Syntrophobotulus glycolicus DSM 8271: one gene and its partner. The protein of the gene in region 1 interacts with the protein of each later gene in a pairwise test. Links are inferred from orthologs where the notes say so. Each region holds a gene or a part of one and is shown in the gene's direction. Other genes may lie near its edges. The genes, in order: SGLY_RS12520 and ftsZ.

Evidence for each region.
Region 2: the proteins of SGLY_RS12520 (region 1) and ftsZ interact in binary tests that used the Bacillus subtilis proteins (3 or more experiments, as listed by UniProt). The link is inferred for Syntrophobotulus glycolicus DSM 8271 from one-to-one orthologs.

Annotation. Positions count from the first base shown.
Region 1 is NC_015172.1:2,530,407-2,541,875, reverse strand. What follows is about bases 2,652-5,431. They hold SGLY_RS12520 (MGDG synthase family glycosyltransferase), read left to right. Parts: upstream 2,652-3,346; coding sequence 3,347-4,516; downstream 4,517-5,431. Other genes in these bases: tig (trigger factor), read left to right, coding at 4,697-5,431; trhA (PAQR family membrane homeostasis protein TrhA), read left to right, coding at 2,652-3,152. In the rest of the region: SGLY_RS12535 (glycosyltransferase family 39 protein), read left to right, coding at 1-1,699; SGLY_RS12530 (DUF1836 domain-containing protein), read right to left, coding at 1,789-2,286; more of trhA, read left to right, coding at 2,505-2,651; more of tig, read left to right, coding at 5,432-6,034; ATP-dependent Clp protease ATP-binding subunit ClpX, read left to right, coding at 6,076-7,329; SGLY_RS12505 (DUF2238 domain-containing protein), read left to right, coding at 7,555-8,103; ATP-dependent protease LonB, read left to right, coding at 8,276-9,985; lon (endopeptidase La), read left to right, coding at 10,051-11,469. UniProt on the Bacillus subtilis protein: Processive glucosyltransferase involved in the biosynthesis of both the bilayer- and non-bilayer-forming membrane glucolipids.
Region 2 is NC_015172.1:631,341-639,453, forward strand. The notes cover bases 5,179-8,034. They hold ftsZ (cell division protein FtsZ), read left to right. Parts: upstream 5,179-6,003; coding sequence 6,004-7,065; downstream 7,066-8,034. Other genes in these bases: SGLY_RS03345 (cell division protein FtsQ/DivIB), read left to right, coding at 5,179-5,448; SGLY_RS03350 (small basic family protein), read left to right, coding at 5,469-5,798; SGLY_RS03360 (sigma-E processing peptidase SpoIIGA), read left to right, coding at 7,457-8,034. Also shown: murD (UDP-N-acetylmuramoyl-L-alanine--D-glutamate ligase), read left to right, coding at 1-221; putative lipid II flippase FtsW, read left to right, coding at 240-1,346; murG (undecaprenyldiphospho-muramoylpentapeptide beta-N-acetylglucosaminyltransferase), read left to right, coding at 1,358-2,467; murB (UDP-N-acetylmuramate dehydrogenase), read left to right, coding at 2,520-3,407; murA (UDP-N-acetylglucosamine 1-carboxyvinyltransferase), read left to right, coding at 3,426-4,691; more of SGLY_RS03345, read left to right, coding at 4,729-5,178; more of SGLY_RS03360, read left to right, coding at 8,035-8,113. UniProt on the Bacillus subtilis protein: Essential cell division protein that forms a contractile ring structure (Z ring) at the future cell division site. The regulation of the ring assembly controls the timing and the location of cell division.

The DNA of each region.
Region 1 (11,469 bases):
TTTCTTTCTGTTGCTGGCTTGCTGGGCCGTTTCCGTCGCGGCTGAAAAAGGCAGGCTCAAATACCTGATCGCGGCTATGGTCCTGGTCGGGCTTGGTTTTAATATCAAGATGCTTCAGGCCTATTTGATTTTACCGGCCTTGTATGGAACCTATTTATTTTCTACCTCAATTTCTTTGCCAAAAAGAATCCTTCATCTGACGGCAGGAACCGCGGTGCTTCTCGTTGTCTCTCTTTCCTGGGCCCTGATCGTTGATGCTGTACCGGCAAACCAGAGGCCGTATATTGACAGCAGCACCAATAATACGGTTATGGAACTGATCACCGGACATAATGGCCTGGAAAGAATTAATATCGCGGGAATAATAGGAGACAGCAAAGGCTCCGGACGGGGTCCCGGCGGGGGTCCCGGTTTCGGGGGGACTAATGATGACAGGCAGATGAGGGGCCGGGAGACAAGCGGAAATGAGGGTGAGAGCACACAGCCGCCTGCAGGGATGCAGGGAGGCGGGGGACAGGGCGGCGGGATGATGCCTGGCGGCGGTGCTGGCAGAGGTGCCGGCGGCGGGCTCGCGGGCAGCTTTGGGGGACAGACGGCAGCGGGATTGTCCAGGTTATTCTCCAAAAATATTCTTTCTGACCAGATCGTGTGGTTTATTCCGCTGGCCCTGTTTGGCTTCATTGCGGCCGCCCTCAATGAAAAATTCAGGACAGGATTGAATACCCGGAGAAAGCAGGCTTTGGCCTTGTGGCTGATGTGGTTCCTGCCGGAATTTGTTTATTTCAGCTATAACACAGGTACCTGGCATTCCTATTACCTGACGATGATGGCCGCGCCGGCAGCTGCTTTGGCGGGTATCGGAATGGCTTCCATGTGGGAACAGTATCAAGAGGGAGGCTGGAAATCATGGCTGCTCCCTTCGGCTTTATTTGTGTCGGGAGCTGTGCACATCCTGATGCTGAGCTATTTTATTGATTCAGGCTATCTTGTCAAAATCCTGATGGGGATAGTTGCCCTGGCCTGTTGCGGTTCTTCGGCGCTCTTGGGCTTAATCAACCTCAGAAAGAAACAGGAACACGATGATGATGTTCGAGGTGAAAGCGATGCTGACAGAGGCAACAAAAAAAATAAGCTCTGGAAAGCTTTGGCCGGTTTAGCCTTGACAGGAATCCTGATCACGCCGTTGGTGGGATCAGCGGCAGCAATATTTTCCGGAAGCGGGGGCTCTTTCCCTGCTGCCGGTTTAGAATTGTTATCACAGGCTAAATCATTTTATCGTACAAATACTTCTGTCAATAATAATGGGAACAATGCGAGAATCAATGAAAATAACGCAAATTCCGTTTTGATCGAGTTCTTGCAGGAGAATAAAACAGCCAATCAGAAATATCTTCTTGTGGTTTCTTCTGCAAATGATTGTGCTGATATCATCATTCAGACCGGAGAGCCCGTAATGTGTCTGGGCGGTTTCTTAGGGAACAACAGCCCCCTGACTTTGGAAGAATTCAAAGCTTTGGCGGCTGAAGGGGAAATCAGATATGTCATGGCTGGGAACAGAGGGGGAAGATCCAACAGTGAGATCATGAGCTGGGTCAGCGAAAATGGGAAACCGGTGTCGGCGGGGAATGATACGGGGAGCAGAAGCTCCGCTCAGCTTTATGACTTGAAGGATTATACAGACAGTATGGGTTCAAACTAAAGCCTATTGATGAAGACCGTTTAATTTCGGCGATAGAGCCAGAGCAGATGGAGAGGATCTGAAAGCATGTCTGATCATCAGAAATGCTTTCAGTTTTCCGTCTGCTTTTGATTATTCATGTCATCAATCAGCTTCTCCGCCAGGCGTTTGCGGGCAAAAGCCTCGACAGCCAGGTGGAGGATCATTTCGGTGATGGCCCTCGGGTCTCCGTTTTCCGTGTTTTTTAAAAGGGTATCCATATCCTGAGATGCCTTGTTTTGTGCATCGAGGAAGTTTTGGAATAAATCATCTTTGCGATAAATGGAATCAGAAAGCTCAAAAAAACTTTTAATATCCTGAAGGGATAATACTTGCTTAAGATGATAAATAATAAATAAAGACTTTAACTGATTTTTATTGTATTTTCTTTTAGTAGGTTTCTCCATGACTCCGTTTTTAACATAATTATTAACCATGGTTTTAGTTAGGACTTTTTCTTTAGGATCTCTTCTGTAGGAATCAAGATACTCTTCAAAAAAGCTGATCAGCTGATCCATGTAAACATCTATATTAGGAATATCCGAGTCTTTCAGTTCTTTGTGGGGCATTTTATTTCCTCCGGTCTAAATCCTTATTTTCATATTGTAGTACAAAAAATCATTGAATTAAACATTTCGTCAAATAAAAAACGGGAACTATTTTTAAATGATGATGTCGTTTAACGTCAGATCTATTGCGCCGAGGTTTACAACAAGTTATAATATGGATATACTGGTATATAGTTTTAAAAACTATATAATTACAAGAATATTTAGGAGGTTAACAAATGCTTGCGAGAATCAGGGAGCCAATCAATGCGATGTCTCATTTAACAGGTGCGATACTATCTCTGACAGGTTTGGTTTTCTTAATCGTTCATACGGCTGATTCCGGTAGCTGGAGGCAGATTACCGGGGCCCTGATTTTTGGTTTAAGCCTGATTTGCCTGTATACTGCCTCAACTGTTTATCACAGTGTAAAATCCCGGGAAAGGGTGATCCGCGGATTACGCAAGGTGGATCACTGCATGATCTATGTATTAATCGCCGGGACCTATACACCTGTATGCCTTGTTACCCTCCATGGCCGGCTGGGCATGGGCCTTTTAATCACGATTTGGAGTCTCAGCCTTATCGGAATAATCTTAAAGCTGGTCTGGCTGGACGCTCCCCGCTGGTTGTATACTTCTTTCTACCTGGTTTTAGGCTGGATTGCCGCAGGTTTCATTTTCCCCCTGTCTCAGGCTCTGCCCGGTAAAGGGGTCTTCCTGCTGGTTTTAGGAGGCCTGTTTTATTCCGCGGGCTCAGTCTTTTACGCCCTGAAGCCGAAAAGATTGTGTGTCTTTAAGCTGGGGTTCCATGAAATATTTCATTTATTCATTCTGGCAGGCAGTCTGTCTCATTATGTTTTTGTTTATCGATATGTTTTAGTTTAAGGAAAATTGGGAACCACTATAAGAAGAGGACGGATTGGTCAAGGAAACCTCATTTCACTGTCGCGTGAATGGGGTTTTTTTCAACAAATTGTAAAAATAAATGTAAAAATATAATGTAAAAAAGAAGAAAAATCATAGTTGTCCAGTTATAATATAAAAAGCAATAATTATTTCTATATTTGGAGGGAAATTATTTGTTTGAGCCTCGCATACTTATCGTATCTTCTAAATTCGGCGGCGGGCACTATCAGGCAGGGGAGGCTTTGGCCGAGGGCTTAAGGTCTATGCTTCCGAAGGACGCGCAAATCAGACACTGTGATTACGGTTCATTTTTTCCGAAAGGAACCGATTTTCTTATGCGGACGGCTTATTTAAAAATGGTAAAAAATACTCCGTCAATTTGGGGCAAAATTTTTAAATATACAAATACGACTCACGCAGAAAATAAATACCGTAATTTTGTCAAAGGGTTCAGGCAGAAAAGCTTTATTCATTACATTCGGGAAATGGAACCCGATATTATCGTCAATACTCATTTTATGTCCGCGGGTGTTCTGGCGGAACTGAAGCGTAAAGGCTTGATTAAGGTTCCGCTTGTGACAGTAGTGACAGACTATGTCATTCACGGAATGTGGATTCACCCCGGCATTGATTTGTATATTGTGGGCTGCCGTCAGGTTCAAGAGAAACTGATTGAAGCAGGAATTAAAGAAGAAAGCATTATGATCACCGGGATCCCAATCAGATTGGAATTCGAGCAGGATTTAGACAAAGAGGAATTGAGAAAAAAATTGGGTTTTGATCCGAATAAAACGACAATCCTCTTTATGGGCGGAGCTTATGGGCCCACCTCTAAAGCCACTGAGATCATCAAAGCGATTAATCGTCTTAATCCCAGGCTCCAGCTTCAGTTCCTTATTGTAGCCGGCAAAGATGAAGAGTACTATCAGGCCTTGAAGCAATCTGAAAAGGAATGCCTTTTTCCTTTAAAGTGCCTGGGGTATGTCAATTATGTTGAGGAATTGATGGCGGCTTCCGATCTTCTGGTCAGTAAAGGAGGAGCCTTGACCATATCAGAAGCCTTGACTTTGGGTCTCCCTATTTTAATGTTTAAGCCAATTCCCGGGCAGGAGGATGGGAATGCGGAGTTTGTAGAAAGTACGGGAGGCGGGATGACGGTGTTAAGCTCAGAAGAATTGACCAGAGTCTTGCAGTACTTATCGCAAAATCCGGGAATCCTGAGGGAAATGTCCAAACTGGCCGGCAGTGCCCTTCCGAACTGCTCTTCCCAAAAAGCCGCCCGGGCGATCATCAATTTGCGGGAGAAAGAAAGGGTCAGCAAGGAACAGGTTATTGGTGGTTAAGCTGAAATCAATAAGAGGCAAAGGTTGATTATTTTTTGAAGTTCTGATAATATTAATGTCTGTTTTAAAGATTTTTACACAGAGATTTTTATTGAAATTCACTTTACGAGGTTTGTTTTTAGCAGAGAATGGTTATATAAAAAGATATAAATGACAATGATAGGTTCAAGGAGGAGCACAATGTCTGTTAAAGTGGAGAATGTAGAAAAGAACAAGGTGGCTTTGGAAATTACGGTTGATGTCAAGGAATTTGAACAAGCAATCAATAGAGCTGCCAAGAAAGTTGCCGGGCAGGTAAATATTCCCGGCTTTCGCAAAGGAAAAGCCCCCCGTCATATAATAGAAAGACATCTTGGTAAGGATTATATTATTAATGAAGCGATTGACCCCATGCTTGGGCCTGCTTATGCCAAAGCCGTTGAAGAAAGCGGAATTGCTCCTGTTTCCAAGCCCGAGGTTGATCTGGTTCAGGCAGAGGAAGGCAAGGATTTCATTTTCAAGGTTATTGTTGATGTAAAGCCTGAAGTTGAACTTGGCCAATATCTTGGACTGAAGGTGGAACCCCAGAAGGCGGAAGTTACCGACGAAAAAGTTGATGAAGAGCTCGTTCGCCGTCAAGAAACGCATGCCAAGTTAAACACGGTTGAAGAAGGCAAGGTTGAGAATAAAGACAGCGTAACCATTGATTTTGAAGGCTTTGTTGATGGTGTGGCTTTTGCCGGGGGCAAGGGAGAAGATCATGAGCTGGTCATTGGTTCCGGCACATTCATACCCGGTTTTGAAGATCAGCTGATCGGGTCCTCAATCGGTGAAGAGGTCACGGTTAAAGTACGTTTCCCTGATGAATATCACAGTGCGGAGCTTTCCGGTAAAGATGCCGAATTTAAGGTCGCGGTAAAGGGGATCAAACGTAAAGAGCTGGTTCCTCTTGATGACGAATTCGCCAAGGATATCAGTGAATTTGATACCCTGGAGGAGCTGAAAGCCGATATTAAGGAAAAAATGATTGAGGCAACTGAACTAAGGCTGAAAAATGAATTCCGTGCCCAGGTTGTCAATCAGGCGGTAAATCATGCCAGTGTGGAGATTCCTGAGAGCATGGTCGCCTCAAAATTAGACTCCATTGTGGAAGAAATGGCCAGAAACCTTTCTTATCAAGGCTTAACAATGGAGCAATACGCGAAATATCTGAATATGAATGAAGATCAGCTCAAAGAAAGCTATCGGCCTCAGGCAGTTGAAGGAATAAAAACAGAGCTTGTTCTTGAAACCATTTCTAAAAAAGAAGGAATTACAGTATCTGATGAAGAAATGCAAGCAGAGATGACAAGGCTTTCTGAGCAGTATGGACGCAAGGTTGAAGAATTACAGACAATGCTTGCTGCCCGCGGTGAATTAGATTGGTTTAAATTGGGTATGATTTCCGATAAAACAATTGATTTTCTGGTGGCCAACAATGATTTCCAGGAAGGATCCGCCGGCCAGAAGCAAGAGGCAAATGAGGTCAATGGAGAATAAGTTGACCGGAGACAATATTTCACTGAAAAGGGGTGAGCATTTTGGCAAAATATGGTGATGACAAAAATCAACTCAAGTGTTCGTTTTGCGGTAAGATTCAGGATCAGGTAAAAAAACTTGTTGCCGGACCTGGTGTTTATATCTGTGATGAATGCATAGAACTATGCAATGAGATCATCGAAGAGGAACTGCATGACGAAATGGATACCGATTTTGGGGAAATCCCCAAGCCAGTCGAAATAAAGGCGATACTTGATCAATATGTAATCGGGCAGGAACAGGCTAAAAAAGTCCTTTCTGTGGCGGTATACAATCACTATAAAAGGATCAGCCAGAGCAGCAAGATTGACGATGTTGAGCTTCAGAAATCCAATATTGTCATGTTAGGACCGACTGGTTCCGGGAAAACATTACTGGCATCTACTCTAGCCAAGATTTTGAATGTTCCCTTTGCGATTGCCGATGCAACATCACTTACCGAAGCCGGATATGTGGGGGAGGATGTTGAAAATATCCTGCTCAAGCTTATTCAAGCGTCAGATTTTGATATCGAAAAGGCCGAAAGAGGAATCATCTATATTGATGAGGTAGATAAAATAGCCCGCAAGTCCGAAAATCCGTCTATAACCCGGGATGTATCAGGAGAAGGGGTACAACAGGCACTGCTGAAGATTCTGGAAGGGACTGTTGCCAGCGTACCGCCTCAGGGAGGACGCAAGCATCCGCATCAGGAATTTATTCAGTTGGATACAACAAATATTTTGTTCATTGTTGGCGGTGCGTTCGACGGCATTGAAAAAATCATTCAAAACCGCACAGGCAAAAAGACCATGGGTTTTGGGGCTGAGATTCAAAAGAAAAGCGAAAAAAATGTCGGCGAGCTGCTCAGACAGATCATGCCGGGGGACCTTCTGAAATACGGATTAATTCCGGAATTTGTAGGCAGAATTCCGGTGGTTGTTACCTTAGAGGCCCTGGATCAGGATGCCTTGGTACGTATTCTCACCGAGCCCAAAAATGCTTTGGTCAAGCAGTATGAAAAATTGCTGGAGATGGATGGGGTACAGTTGGAATTTACTGAGGATGCGCTCAAAGCGATTGCGGAAGAAGCGATCCGCCGTAATACCGGTGCCCGTGGTCTAAGAGCAATCGTGGAAGAAACCATGCTCAATGTCATGTATGATATTCCGACCAGGACCGATGTGACAAAATGCGTCGTGAATAAAGAGTCCATCGTGAAAAAGGCAGATCCCGAGCTGATTAAGCTTGAGGGGAAGAATCAGGAATCGGCTTAACGGACAGGTCATTGATTCAAAGTTTATTTTTACGAAAAGAGATTTGGGACAGTGGAGATTACTCATCTGCTGTTCCATTTTTATTTTCCAATATTGATCAGAATATCCTGCTGTGTTCTTCGGTCTGACCGGTTATGGAGAGAGGTATAACCTGATTTTATCTGGGAAAGCTACCATAAGCCCACTGAAAAACAGTGAGAATAATTTGTAAAAGGTGTAAATCAGATGAATCTGCCAATGATCTCTTTGGTTGTTTTTACATTAATGATCGGATCAACATTTCTAAGTTTCTTTCGTAGAAAAAATCTGAAAATGTTCCTGGGATTTGTGTTAGCGTATTTTGCTTTTCTCGCTTTTATTCTTTTGGAATTCGCATATGATTTCCGGGTCTATGATTTCGTTGTTTTGTTGGTCGTTATGACGATTTTCATGCATTTCTTTATCGGAAAAAACCTTGGCTACTATGTAAAGTCAAGAGTCTTTGACAGGTACCTTCACCTGTTCGGAACCTGTTCTCTTTGCCTGTTTGCATTTTTAGTTTTAGGTAATCTTTATCAGCCTGTATTTCATTCTCAAGTACTGATCTTTATCTTTGTTCTTTCTTTAGGGGCCCTGTTGGGAGTATTGTTTGAACTGATGGAATTTGCTGTTGATACAGTATTCAAAACAAAAGAACAGGATGGGCTTGCTGATACGAATTTTGATTTATTATTTAATACCTTTGGTTCTGTCATTGCGGCGATTATTGTAGTATCCTCTAAGACATTGTTTTGATTAAATGATTTTGAAGTGCATATTTTAATGAGCATTGATCGATCATATCCCAAACGGTAAAGAAAAGCAATGATGGTGCCAGGCGATTTTAGGTCTGACGGCTTTTCATGTTTCATTTTGATCCTTCCTGTAAATACTAGGAAATATTATGACATAGGAGGAAGGATACGCAATGAATGAATTGGCGATGTTGATGATGGTCGTGCAGTTTATCTTTATCATCATTGTAGGGGCTTATTTTTGGTTTGCCCTTAAGCAGCAGCAGGGAAACAAAGTCAGTCTGGAAAAGGAGGCCCGGAAACAAAGGGAAAGGTTGATCAAACTCCGGAAAATCTCTCTTTCTGTTCCTCTCTCGGAAAAAACGAGACCGGGGGATCTCAGAGAAATCATCGGGCAGAAGGAGGGGGTCAAGGCCCTGAAAGCCGCCATCTGCGGCGCCAATCCCCAGCATGTTCTGATTTACGGTCCGCCGGGAGTGGGAAAAACGGCTGTGGCCAGACTGGTTCTGGAGGAAGCCAAGAAGAGTAATCTTTCCCCTTTTGCTCCTGATGCCAAGTATATCGAGCTTGACGGGGCGACGGCAAGATTTGATGAAAGAGGGATTGCCGATCCTCTGATCGGGTCGGTCCATGATCCGATTTATCAGGGAGCGGGAGCCATGGGAGTAGCCGGCATCCCTCAACCGAAGATGGGCGCGGTCAGTAAGGCCCATGGAGGGGTGCTCTTTATTGATGAGATAGGGGAACTCCATTCCATTCAAATCAATAAACTCCTCAAGGTGCTTGAAGACCGGAAGGTGATGTTGGAAAGCTCTTATTACAGCTCGGAGGACAACAATATTCCGGCCCATATCCATGATATTTTTCAGAATGGTTTGCCGGCGGATTTCAGGCTGATCGGTGCCACGACCAAAAGCCCGGCGGAGATCCCGCCGGCGATTCGTTCCCGTTGCATAGAAATCTTTTTCCGGAATCTATTGCCTGAAGAGATCGGGATAGTGGCCAGTAAAGCAGCCGCTAAAATTGAAATGCGAATCAGTGATGAAGCGTTGGATATTATTCAGAAATATGCCAATAATGGCCGGGAGGCTGTTAATATCGTTCAGCTGGCCGCCGGGGTGGCGGGCAATGAAGGGCTGAATTGCCTCGACCGGCGGATTATTGAATGGGTGGTGACAACCGGACAGTATGTACCGCGCCTCGAAAAGAAGATCCCGGACAGTCCGCAGGTCGGAGTGGTCAATGGTCTTGCCGTTTATGGGTCCAATACCGGTACGCTCCTGGAATTGGAGGTTACGGCTTATGCCGCCTCCAGCGGCAAGGGGGATTTATTTGTAACCGGTATTGTTGAAGAAGAAGAACAGGGCAGCAGGGAAGGCCGGAAAGTGCGGCGCAAAAGCATGGCCCGCTCTTCTGTGGAGAATGCCATGACTGTACTGCGCAAAGAGTTCGGTGTGGAACCCCGTAATTTTGATATTCATGTCAATTTCCCCGGCGGCACACCGATCGACGGTCCCTCAGCGGGGGTAGCCATGGCTGCGGCCGTATATTCGGCAATCACAAAGTTAAAGGCGGATAACACCTGTGCTGTAACCGGCGAATTGTCGATCAGAGGGAAGGTCATGCCTGTGGGAGGGGTAAGCGCCAAAATAGAAGCAGCGATTCAAGCCGGATGCAAAAGGATTTTCATTCCCCGGGAAAACTGGCAAATGAAGTTTGAAGATATGGAAGACGGGGTGGAGGTGATCCCTGTCGATTCTCTGACAGAGGTTTTGACCGCTGTCTTGATTCCGAATACGCGGGTGGAAACGGTGGAAGTGAATCTGGCAGAAAAGAACACTTCTCTGCATAACCTTTTAAAGGGCATCAAAATGCCGGTGTGATTTGCTTGCCTAAAGTAAAAATGGTAGAATATTTGAACCGAGGATAATCGAGAGGAGATAGAAAAATGCCTAAACTTGAATTTCCTGTTCTCCCATTGAGAGGGATACTCGTTTTTCCATATATGCTGATTCATCTTGATGTAGGCAGGGAACGCTCAATGGCTGCCATTGAGGATGCTATGCTGAAGGATAAGCAGGTACTGCTTTTGGCTCAAAAGGAAATCGAGATTGATAACCCTACGCCGGACGACCTGTATACTGTAGGGACAATTGTCGAGATCAAGCAGCTCCTCAGGCTTCCGGGAGGGACGCTCAGGGTGCTGGTGGAAGGGATCACCAGAGGGCAAGTAGATGAATTTATCGAGGAAGAGCCGTTCTTTAAGGCCAGAGTCATCAGGATGACCAATGATGATAATCTGACGCGTGAAATTGAGACGATGTGCAGGAGCCTGCATCACCAATTCGAGGAATACGCCCGGTTAAGCAAGCGCATTTCACCGGAGACCATCGGCTCAGTCCTTGCGGTCAAAGAACCGGGGAGAATGGCAGACCTGGTCGCTTCTCATTTAAACCTTAAAATAGAAGATAAACAAGCTGTTCTGGAGGCAATGAACATCAGTGACAGGCTGGAAAAAATCACTGAACTGATCATGCGGGAAATTGAGATCCTTGAATTGGAGCGCAGGATCGGTCTGAGAGTGCGCAAACAGATGGAGAAAGCCCAAAAGGAGTATTACCTGCGTGAACAGATGAAGGCGATTCAAAAGGAGCTTGGCGACAAGGACGAGAAGCAGGCTGAAATCGAAGAATATAAAGAGAAAGTCAATAAGGGGAATCTGACCGAAGAGGCCAGGGAAAAGGCCTTGAAAGAGATTGACCGCCTGGATAAGATGCCTGTATCTTCATCGGAAGGGACAGTGGTCAGAACGTATCTGGATTGGATCCTGGCTCTGCCGTGGAATAAGACCAGCCGGGATAAGGCTGATTTAATCAGGGCGGAAAGAATTTTGGATGAAGATCATTACGGTTTGAAAAAGGTTAAGGAACGGATCATTGAGTTCTTATCCATCCGGAAGCTGACATCAAAGATGAAGAGTCCGATTCTTTGTTTGGTGGGCCCGCCGGGTGTGGGCAAGACTTCTTTGGCCAAATCGATCGCCAGAGCTTTGGACCGTAAATTTGTCCGGATGTCTCTGGGGGGAGTACGTGACGAGGCGGAAATCAGGGGGCACCGCAGGACATATATCGGAGCCTTGCCCGGCAGGGTGATTCAGGGTATTCGTCAGGCAGGGACCAGAAACCCGGTGTTCTTATTTGATGAAATAGACAAGATGACTTCGGATTTAAGGGGAGATCCGGCTTCGGCCTTACTGGAGGTCCTTGATCCGGAGCAAAACAACACCTTTACGGATCATTATCTGGAGCTTCCCTTTGACCTGTCCAAAGTGTTGTTTATTATGACGGCCAATAGTATGGACACCATT
Region 2 (8,113 bases), 1.9 Mb from region 1 along the record:
CGGATGACCTGGAAATCATTGCTAAAAAAATCGGAATCAAAAACATCATCAAAGCAGTCGACTTTGAAGATTGTGTGGATAAAGCTATTGCTGAGGCTGCGAAAGGGGATGTTGTTTTACTGTCGCCTGCTTGTACAAGTTGGGATATGTTTAAAAGTTATGAAGAAAGAGGGGAATTGTTTAAGACGTTAGTGCGTAAGCATTATAGCAAGCCCATTTGATTTAGAGGGGGAGGTATAATGCTGAAAAGCCGTTTGAGGAGGATCGACAGGGTACTCCTGGGAGCAATTCTGTCCTTGCTGGCGATCGGAGTCATCATGACTTACAGTTCCAGTGCGGTCAAAGGATATCTTTATTATGATGACCCATACCATTTTTTTAAGGCGGAGTTATTATGGGTAACGCTTGGTTTGACAGTGATGGCTTTTGCCCTGGCAGTAGATTGGAAGTTGCTGTATAATTGGGCTAAACCGATATTATATGTTGCTTTATTTCTCCTGATTTTGGTTAAGGTGCCGGGGATAGGGCGTAATGTAAACGGGGCTGTGCGCTGGATTGGTCTTGGGCCTCTCTCCATTCAGCCCTCGGAAGTCATCAAGTTAGCAATGATCCTCATTGTTGCCCGCCTTCTCTCAGCTCATCCTCACCAAATCGGGAGGTTCAAAAATGGAATCATGCCGGTGCTCCTCCTTTTGGGTCTGGTTTGTCTGCTGATCATGCTGCAGCCGGACCTTGGGACTACCTTAGTGATTGCGGCGGCGACCTTCTTTATGTTGATTGCTGCCGGGGCCAGAGCCGGACATATTGCGGCTTTAGGGAGTGCCGGACTGCTCATGGTTGTGGCGGCGATTGCGGCGGCACCTTACCGGATGCGTCGTATTTTTGCCTTCATTGATCCCTGGGCCGATCCGTCCGGGAAAGGATATCAGACCATCCAGTCTTTACTGGCGCTGGGGCCCGGAGGCCTGTTCGGGCTGGGGCTCGGGCAAAGCAGGCAGAAATTCCTATATTTGCCTGAAAATCATACGGACTTTATATTTGCCATGATCGGTGAAGAATTGGGTTTTATCGGGGCAACAATCGTTGTGGGTCTATTTTTTATCGTCGTCTGGAGAGGGTTCAGGACAGCAATGTATGCGCCGAATCCATTTTTGGCTTTGATGGCGGTGGGGCTGACTTCATTGATCGGAATTCAGGCTATGATCAACATGGGGGTCGTGTCGGGAATTCTTCCTGTCACAGGGATTACACTTCCTTTTTTGAGTTATGGCGGGACTTCCCTGGTGTTCACTATGCTTGGAGCCGGGTTGTTATTGAACATTTCCTCGATCTGCAAAGAATCTTAGGGGGAATCGCAGTGCGTGTAATTGTAACCGGTGGCGGCACCGGCGGACATATTTATCCTGCTCTGGCCGTAGCGGAAGGACTGAAGGATAAAATCCCTGAAGTCAAAATTCTCTATGTAGGAAATAAAGACGGCATGGAAGCCAGGATTGTTCCCGAAAACGGAACTGACTTTAAAGGGATATCCGGCAGGGGGCTGCCGCGCAGGCTCAGCCCGGACATGCTTAAAGCAGGGGGAAGCAACCTAAAGGCTCTTTGGCAAGCCAAACAGATTTTGAAAGAGTTCCAGCCTGACCTTGTGGTCGGGACCGGGGGCTATGTTTCGGGTCCGGTCGTATTTGTCGCCGCTTTATTTGGGATTCCGGCTATCTTGCATGAGCAAAATGCCTTGGCCGGGGTAACCAACAAAATGCTGGGTAGGGTGGTCAAGAAAATCCTGCTGACTTTTGAAGAAAGCAGAAAATATTTTTCCCATCAGGAAAAAATCGATGTTGTCGGTCTGCCGGTGCGCAAAGAGATCGGAAGCATCAGCCGTCAGGCCGGAGCCGCGGCTCTGGGAATTGATCCCGCTAAAAGAACCCTTCTTGTGACCGGCGGCAGCAGGGGAGCGCTGAATATCAATAAGGCCATGCTGGAGGTAGCCGAAAAACTGCGAACCAGAGAGGATATCCAGTTGATCTGGGCAACCGGTACGGCAACATATGAGGAGATCAGCAAAGAACTTGAGATCAGGCAAATCGACCGGAGAAGAAGAGGCTGGAGGATGACCAGTTATATCAGAAATATGCCTGAGGCCCTGGCCTGTTCCGATCTTTGCATCTGCCGGGCCGGGGCGGGCACTCTGGCCGAGCTCTCGGCGGCCGGGAGGGCAAGCATTCTGATCCCTTATCCCTATGCCGCGGAGAATCATCAGGAACATAATGCCCGGGCCTTCGCCGACAAAGGTGCGGCGGTTGTGATCAAGGACAATGAATTAAGCGGGACCTTGCTTTGGGAACAGATAGAGGCTATTCTTTCCAACAGGTTTAAGTTTGAGGAAATGGGAGCGCGGGCCAGGGGAGTATTTCCGGCCGGGGCACTCAGCCGGATTGTGGAGTATTGCCGGGAGACAGCGTGGAAATAGCACATTGGGAGTTTCATCTGCATAACATAATGCAGGTGAAAGGAGGATTGACTTGGAGCCGCAAATCAGCGAACGAAATGTAAGAGGAAAAATAGAGCGTGACTTTTCTCTGAAAAAACTCAATACATGGCATATAGGCGGTAATGCTGAACTTGTTTTTTGGCCCGTAAGCTGCGAGGACTTACTAAAGGGCAGATCATGGTGTCAAAAGAATAAAGTGAAAATGCTGCTATTGGGCAGGGGGTCAAATATCCTTCTTCCTGATGAAGGAATAAAGGGAATGGTTATTGTGACCTCCATGCTTAAGAACATAACCTGGCAGGAAAAGAGGATTATGGTGGAAGCCGGATATCCGCTGAGCCAATTGGCACGACAGGCTGCCGACAAAGGATTGGAAGGATTGGAATTTGCCTGCGGTATTCCCGGAACGGTCGGGGGAGCCGTCATGGTCAATGCGGGGGCGCATGGAGCGGAGATTTCCGATTTAGTCCGGCAGGTGCGGGTTCTGGATCAAAAGGGCGAGATCATGACCCTTGATCGCGAGCAGATCGAATTTTCTTACCGGACCAGTTCTCTGCAGGGGAAGTACTGGATATTGGAATGTGTCCTGGAGCTTGTTCCCGGTGAACCTGCGGTACTGAAAGAAAAAATCAGGGTTTTTACAGAACAAAGAAAAAACGCCCAGCCACTGGAATACCCTAACGCCGGCAGTGTGTTCCGCAATCCTCCCCACTTATCGGCAGGAGCCCTGATTGAGCAGGCCGGCTGGAAGGGGAAAACTGTCGGCGGTGCACAGGTTTCCGCAAAGCACGCCAATTTTATTATTAATACGGGAAAGGCAACCGCTTTGGATGTAAAGACGTTAATCAATGCCATTACGGAAGATATAGAAGATAAATTCGGAATCCAGTTGAAGACAGAAGTACAAATATTTTCTTGACAGTTAGGAGGATCAGACATGGCGATGGATCGTTATGTCATAACAGGAAAGCAAAAGCTTGAAGGGGAAATCAGAACAAGCGGGGCGAAAAATGCCTCACTCCCCCTGATGGCGGCCGCTGTTCTCGCTGAAGGCAAAACAATTCTCAGGGGTATTCCTGATTTAACAGATATCAACAGTATGGGGGAAGTGCTTGAACGTCTGGGATGCAGTGTCAGCAGAACAGGTGAAGAGCTGGTCATTGATTCGGCCTCCTTAAATGACTGTACCGTTGATGAAGAGCTGATGCGTAAAATGAGGGCCTCCAATCTAATTCTCGGTCCGATGCTGGCGAAAAAAGGGAAAGTGAGAATTTCACGTCCGGGCGGCTGTGCGATCGGTTCACGGCCTATGGATCAGCATATTAAAGGGCTGCAGGATTTAGGCGTACGAATCAGGGAAAAACATGGGTACATAGAGGCTTATGCGGATAAGATGAGCGGAGCGGAGATTTATTTGGATGTTCCCAGTGTGGGAGCGACCGAAAATTTAGTCATGGCGGCTGTATTGGCCGCAGGGACCACGGTCGTCAATAATGCGGCAAGAGAACCTGAAATTGTTGATCTCCAGAACTTTCTCAATAAGATGGGGGCCCGAGTCCGGGGGGCGGGGACCAATGTCGTCAGAATCGACGGAGTCACCAAGCTTGCCCCCGCAGAATACACTGTGATCCCCGATAGGATAGAAGCCGGGACACATATGGTGGCAGCCGTCATGACAGAGGGGGATCTGGTCGTTGAAAATATCATCCCGGAACATGTCAGTTCCGTTATTGCCAAACTTAGACAGGCAGGAGCAGAGATCACGGTTTATCCTGACAGCGTAAGAGTGAAACAGGAGGGAAGGATTAAAGCTACGGACCTGAAAACTCTGGCTTATCCGGGATTCCCCACTGACCTGCAGCCTCAGTTTTTAGCAATGCTTTGTATGGCGAAAGGGACAAGTATCATTACAGAAACGATTTTTGAAAACAGATTTCAACATATCGCCGAACTGCGGAGGATGGGAGCAAGGATCACCACAGATGGAAGAACAGCAGTAATATGCGGGGTGAAGTCCCTGGAAGGAGCCTTTGTGGAAGCGACTGATCTCAGAGCGGGGGCCGCGTTGTTCCTTGCGGCGCTTGCTGCGGATGAAGGCACCGTGCTGGAAAGGATCGATCATATTGACAGGGGCTACGAAAACCTTGAACAGAAGTACAAAGCCGTAGGTGCCAAACTGCAAAGAGTTGTAAAAAGCTGCTGAAGTATTATAATAAAGAGATAAAGCCGGATGGAGGATTATGTTCAGGAAAAGAAGTGCAGCCCTAGTCTATTTATCATTATTGACCTGCCTGGTTGTCGTAGGAGGGTTTCTTTTCCTGCGTTCAGCCTTTTTTACAGTTCAGAAGATTGAAATTGACGGGCTGAACAGGATTGCCAATGAAGAAATCAGTAAGCTGATCGGAAATGTGAAAGGGGAAAACATTTTTACGATTGACACCGCGGATCTAGCCACTAAAATACAATTGCACCCATTTGTCGAGCAGGCGGCAGTGGAAAGAAAGCTGCCTTCCACCTTGAAAGTGGCGATTAAAGAACGGAAAGCCGCTGCCTTAATTGTGGCTGGGGAAAAGGTTGTTGAGGTGGATTTGTCCGGGATCGTTTTAAAGTATTATGAAGGATGGCCCAAAGAGGACAGCCCGGTTTTGACGGGTGTTTCCATCCCGGAGAGCACAGGTCCGGGTCAGAAGGTGTCCAGCCCGGAAATCGATGCTCTGATGAAGTTAGTTGGACAAGTTCCCCCGGAGTTATTGCCGAAAATCAGTGAGATCAGCTATAAGCCTTCCAAGCAGATCAACCTTTATCTCCTGAACGGGATTGAGGTCAGGCTGGGTTATTCCGGGGATTATGCGGAAAAAATCAAGCTGCTGAACGAACTGCTTAACAGCGCTGATTTTCAAGCAGTGGAAAAAAGTATCAAATATATTGATCTGACAGCCGGAAAACCGGTATTAGGATAAACAAACGGAGGTATTCTCACATGTGGCTGCCAATTTTCGGTTTGCTCATCGGGTTAATTATCGGCGCATTCACTCCTTTTACCATACCTGTTGAATATGCTAAATATCTTTCGGTTGCTATTGTTGTGGCGCTTGACACAGTAATGGGCGGGATCAGAGCCTATCAGGAAGAGAGTTTTGACAGCACGGTTTTTCTGAGCGGATTTGTTGTAAATATTATTGCCGCCAGTTTGCTGGCCTTTATTGGGGACCGCATGGGGGTTGACCTGTATCTTGCCGCCATAGTGGCCTTTGGTTCAAGATTATTTCAAAATATCAGCATTATCCGCCGCCATGTCATCAAAAAGTAAGATGCAGGCCGGAGAATGCCCGGGGCAGTAAATATTTTTTATTTCCTGCGGTAAAAAAAGAGGAATAACGGCTTTTAATCTAGAAATTCCTTAGTTAAGTTTTTTCTTTAAAAATAACAGTTGTATTGGAAAAACAGAAAGAATTGATCATAGAGAAGACCGAATCTAAATCATATGAGTCTAAAGAGAGGCAGGGTAAATTAAGATGCTGGAATTTGATACAGACAGTATGCAATTTGCGCGAATTAAAGTTATAGGTGTTGGCGGAGGGGGCAATAACGCTGTAAATAGGATGATTTCCGCCGATCTTAAAGGAGTAGAATTTATCGGTATTAATACAGATGCTCAGGCTTTGCAAATGTCCAGGGCTGCCGAAAAAATACAGATAGGAAACAAGCTGACAAAAGGACTCGGGGCTGGTGCCAATCCTGAGATTGGCCAGAATGCTGCGATCGAAAGCAAGGATGATTTGGCCCAGGTCCTGATGGGAGCAGATATGGTTTTTGTTGCCGCGGGAATGGGCGGAGGTACCGGGACGGGCGCAGCCCCTATTGTTGCCGAAATCGCCCGCAGTGTCGGGGCGCTGACAGTTGGGGTGGTCACAAGGCCGTTTTCTTTTGAAGGCAGGAAAAGGGCGCTTCAAGCCGAACGCGGGATATTGGAGCTGAAAGACAAGGTGGATACCTTGATTACGATTCCGAATGACCGTTTGCTTCAGGTGGTGGACAAGCATACGACGATTCAGGAGGCATTTAAGATTGCCGATGATATCCTTTTGCATGGGGTTCAGGGCATTTCAAATCTCATTACGATTCCGGGCCTGATCAATCTTGATTTTGCCGATGTCAAAACAATTATGTCCGATACAGGTTCGGCCCTGATGGGAATCGGGGTATCCACAGGTGACAACAGGGCGGTGGAAGCGGCCAGAAGGGCAATCTCCAGTCCTCTTTTGGAAACCTCTATCGAGGGAGCAAAAGGGGTCTTATTAAATATTACGGGCGGTTCCAATATGACCCTTTTAGAAGTCAACGAAGCTTCCGAGGTTGTCGGCGAGGCGGCCGATCAGGAAGCCAATATCATATTCGGGGCTGTTATTGACGAATCCCTTAAAGATGATGTCAGGGTTACGGTGATTGCTACCGGCTTTGACCAGAGAAGTACCCCCCAGCATAAAGGAACGACCAATTCCGATCCCATAGGGCAAAAGAACAATATCTTTTCAGATAATGTGGATATTCCTAATTTCCTGAAATTCAGAAAGTAACAGCGGACAGCCATTGGATCAAATCAGGGGAAAAGGATAACGGCTGTAATTTGTTTTCATTTGTAATGAAGGCGTACCGAAGCTTTGTGCTGCGTCTTCGTTTTGTTGTCTTTAAAATTTAATTTGAGACGGGACCAGACAGGCTTGTAAACAGAGAATGACGCATTCCAGGCAATATTCTACTGTTTATTTTTTTTGCTGTTCTTATTGATTTTCACAATGCCTGCTTATCCTACAGAAAACGGGCTTTCCGGCAAAAAATAGCCTGTTTTTACCTAACCAAAACCGACAGGATTTATTTCCCTTTAAAGGTATAATTTTTACATAAGATCCAAAATGGAAAGGGATACAGCCACAAGGATCACCCGGATGATTGAAGGGATACGGCCAAATGTATTACCTGGATATTGTTTTATTGATTAATGGGCTGATGGATGCCCTGATCCTCCTTTTTGCTTCCAAGCTTCTCCACCGCAGGATCTATCCCGCTTTCCTTATTTCAGGCGCTCTGCTCGGAGAAATCCCCATCCTGCTTGCATTGTTCCCGTACAATCCCCTGGTTCATTTAAGCAAAGTGATCATTCCTCTGGCCGTAGCGGGGATAGGCATGCGGGCAAGGTCCTGGGGCGATCTTTGGGAGTGCTTTCTCTATTTTACCGTTCTCACGGCCATGACCGGCGGAGCGGCTTACGCAGGAATCGTTTGGTTTGGATTAGCCGATACGGCTGCCGGCTTCAGCCTGACGCTCGATAATATCTGGCTGCTCCTGGCGCTGATCCTGGTGCTTTGCTTATGCTACAGGTTATGGGGGAAAAACAATGGTAAACAATCTTTTTTTAGTCAGGTGCTGTACCGGATCGAATTGGATTTCGGCGGCGGGTCTGTTCTGAAAACGACGGCTCTCCTCGATACCGGAAATGAGCTGAGGGATCCCCTGACAGATAAGCCGATGATATTGATTCAGGAAAATGTTTCCTTAACAGCTTTGCCCCGGCCAATTGCCGAATTTCTGCAATGTCCGTGGCGCGATCTGGCCGACCCCTGTTCT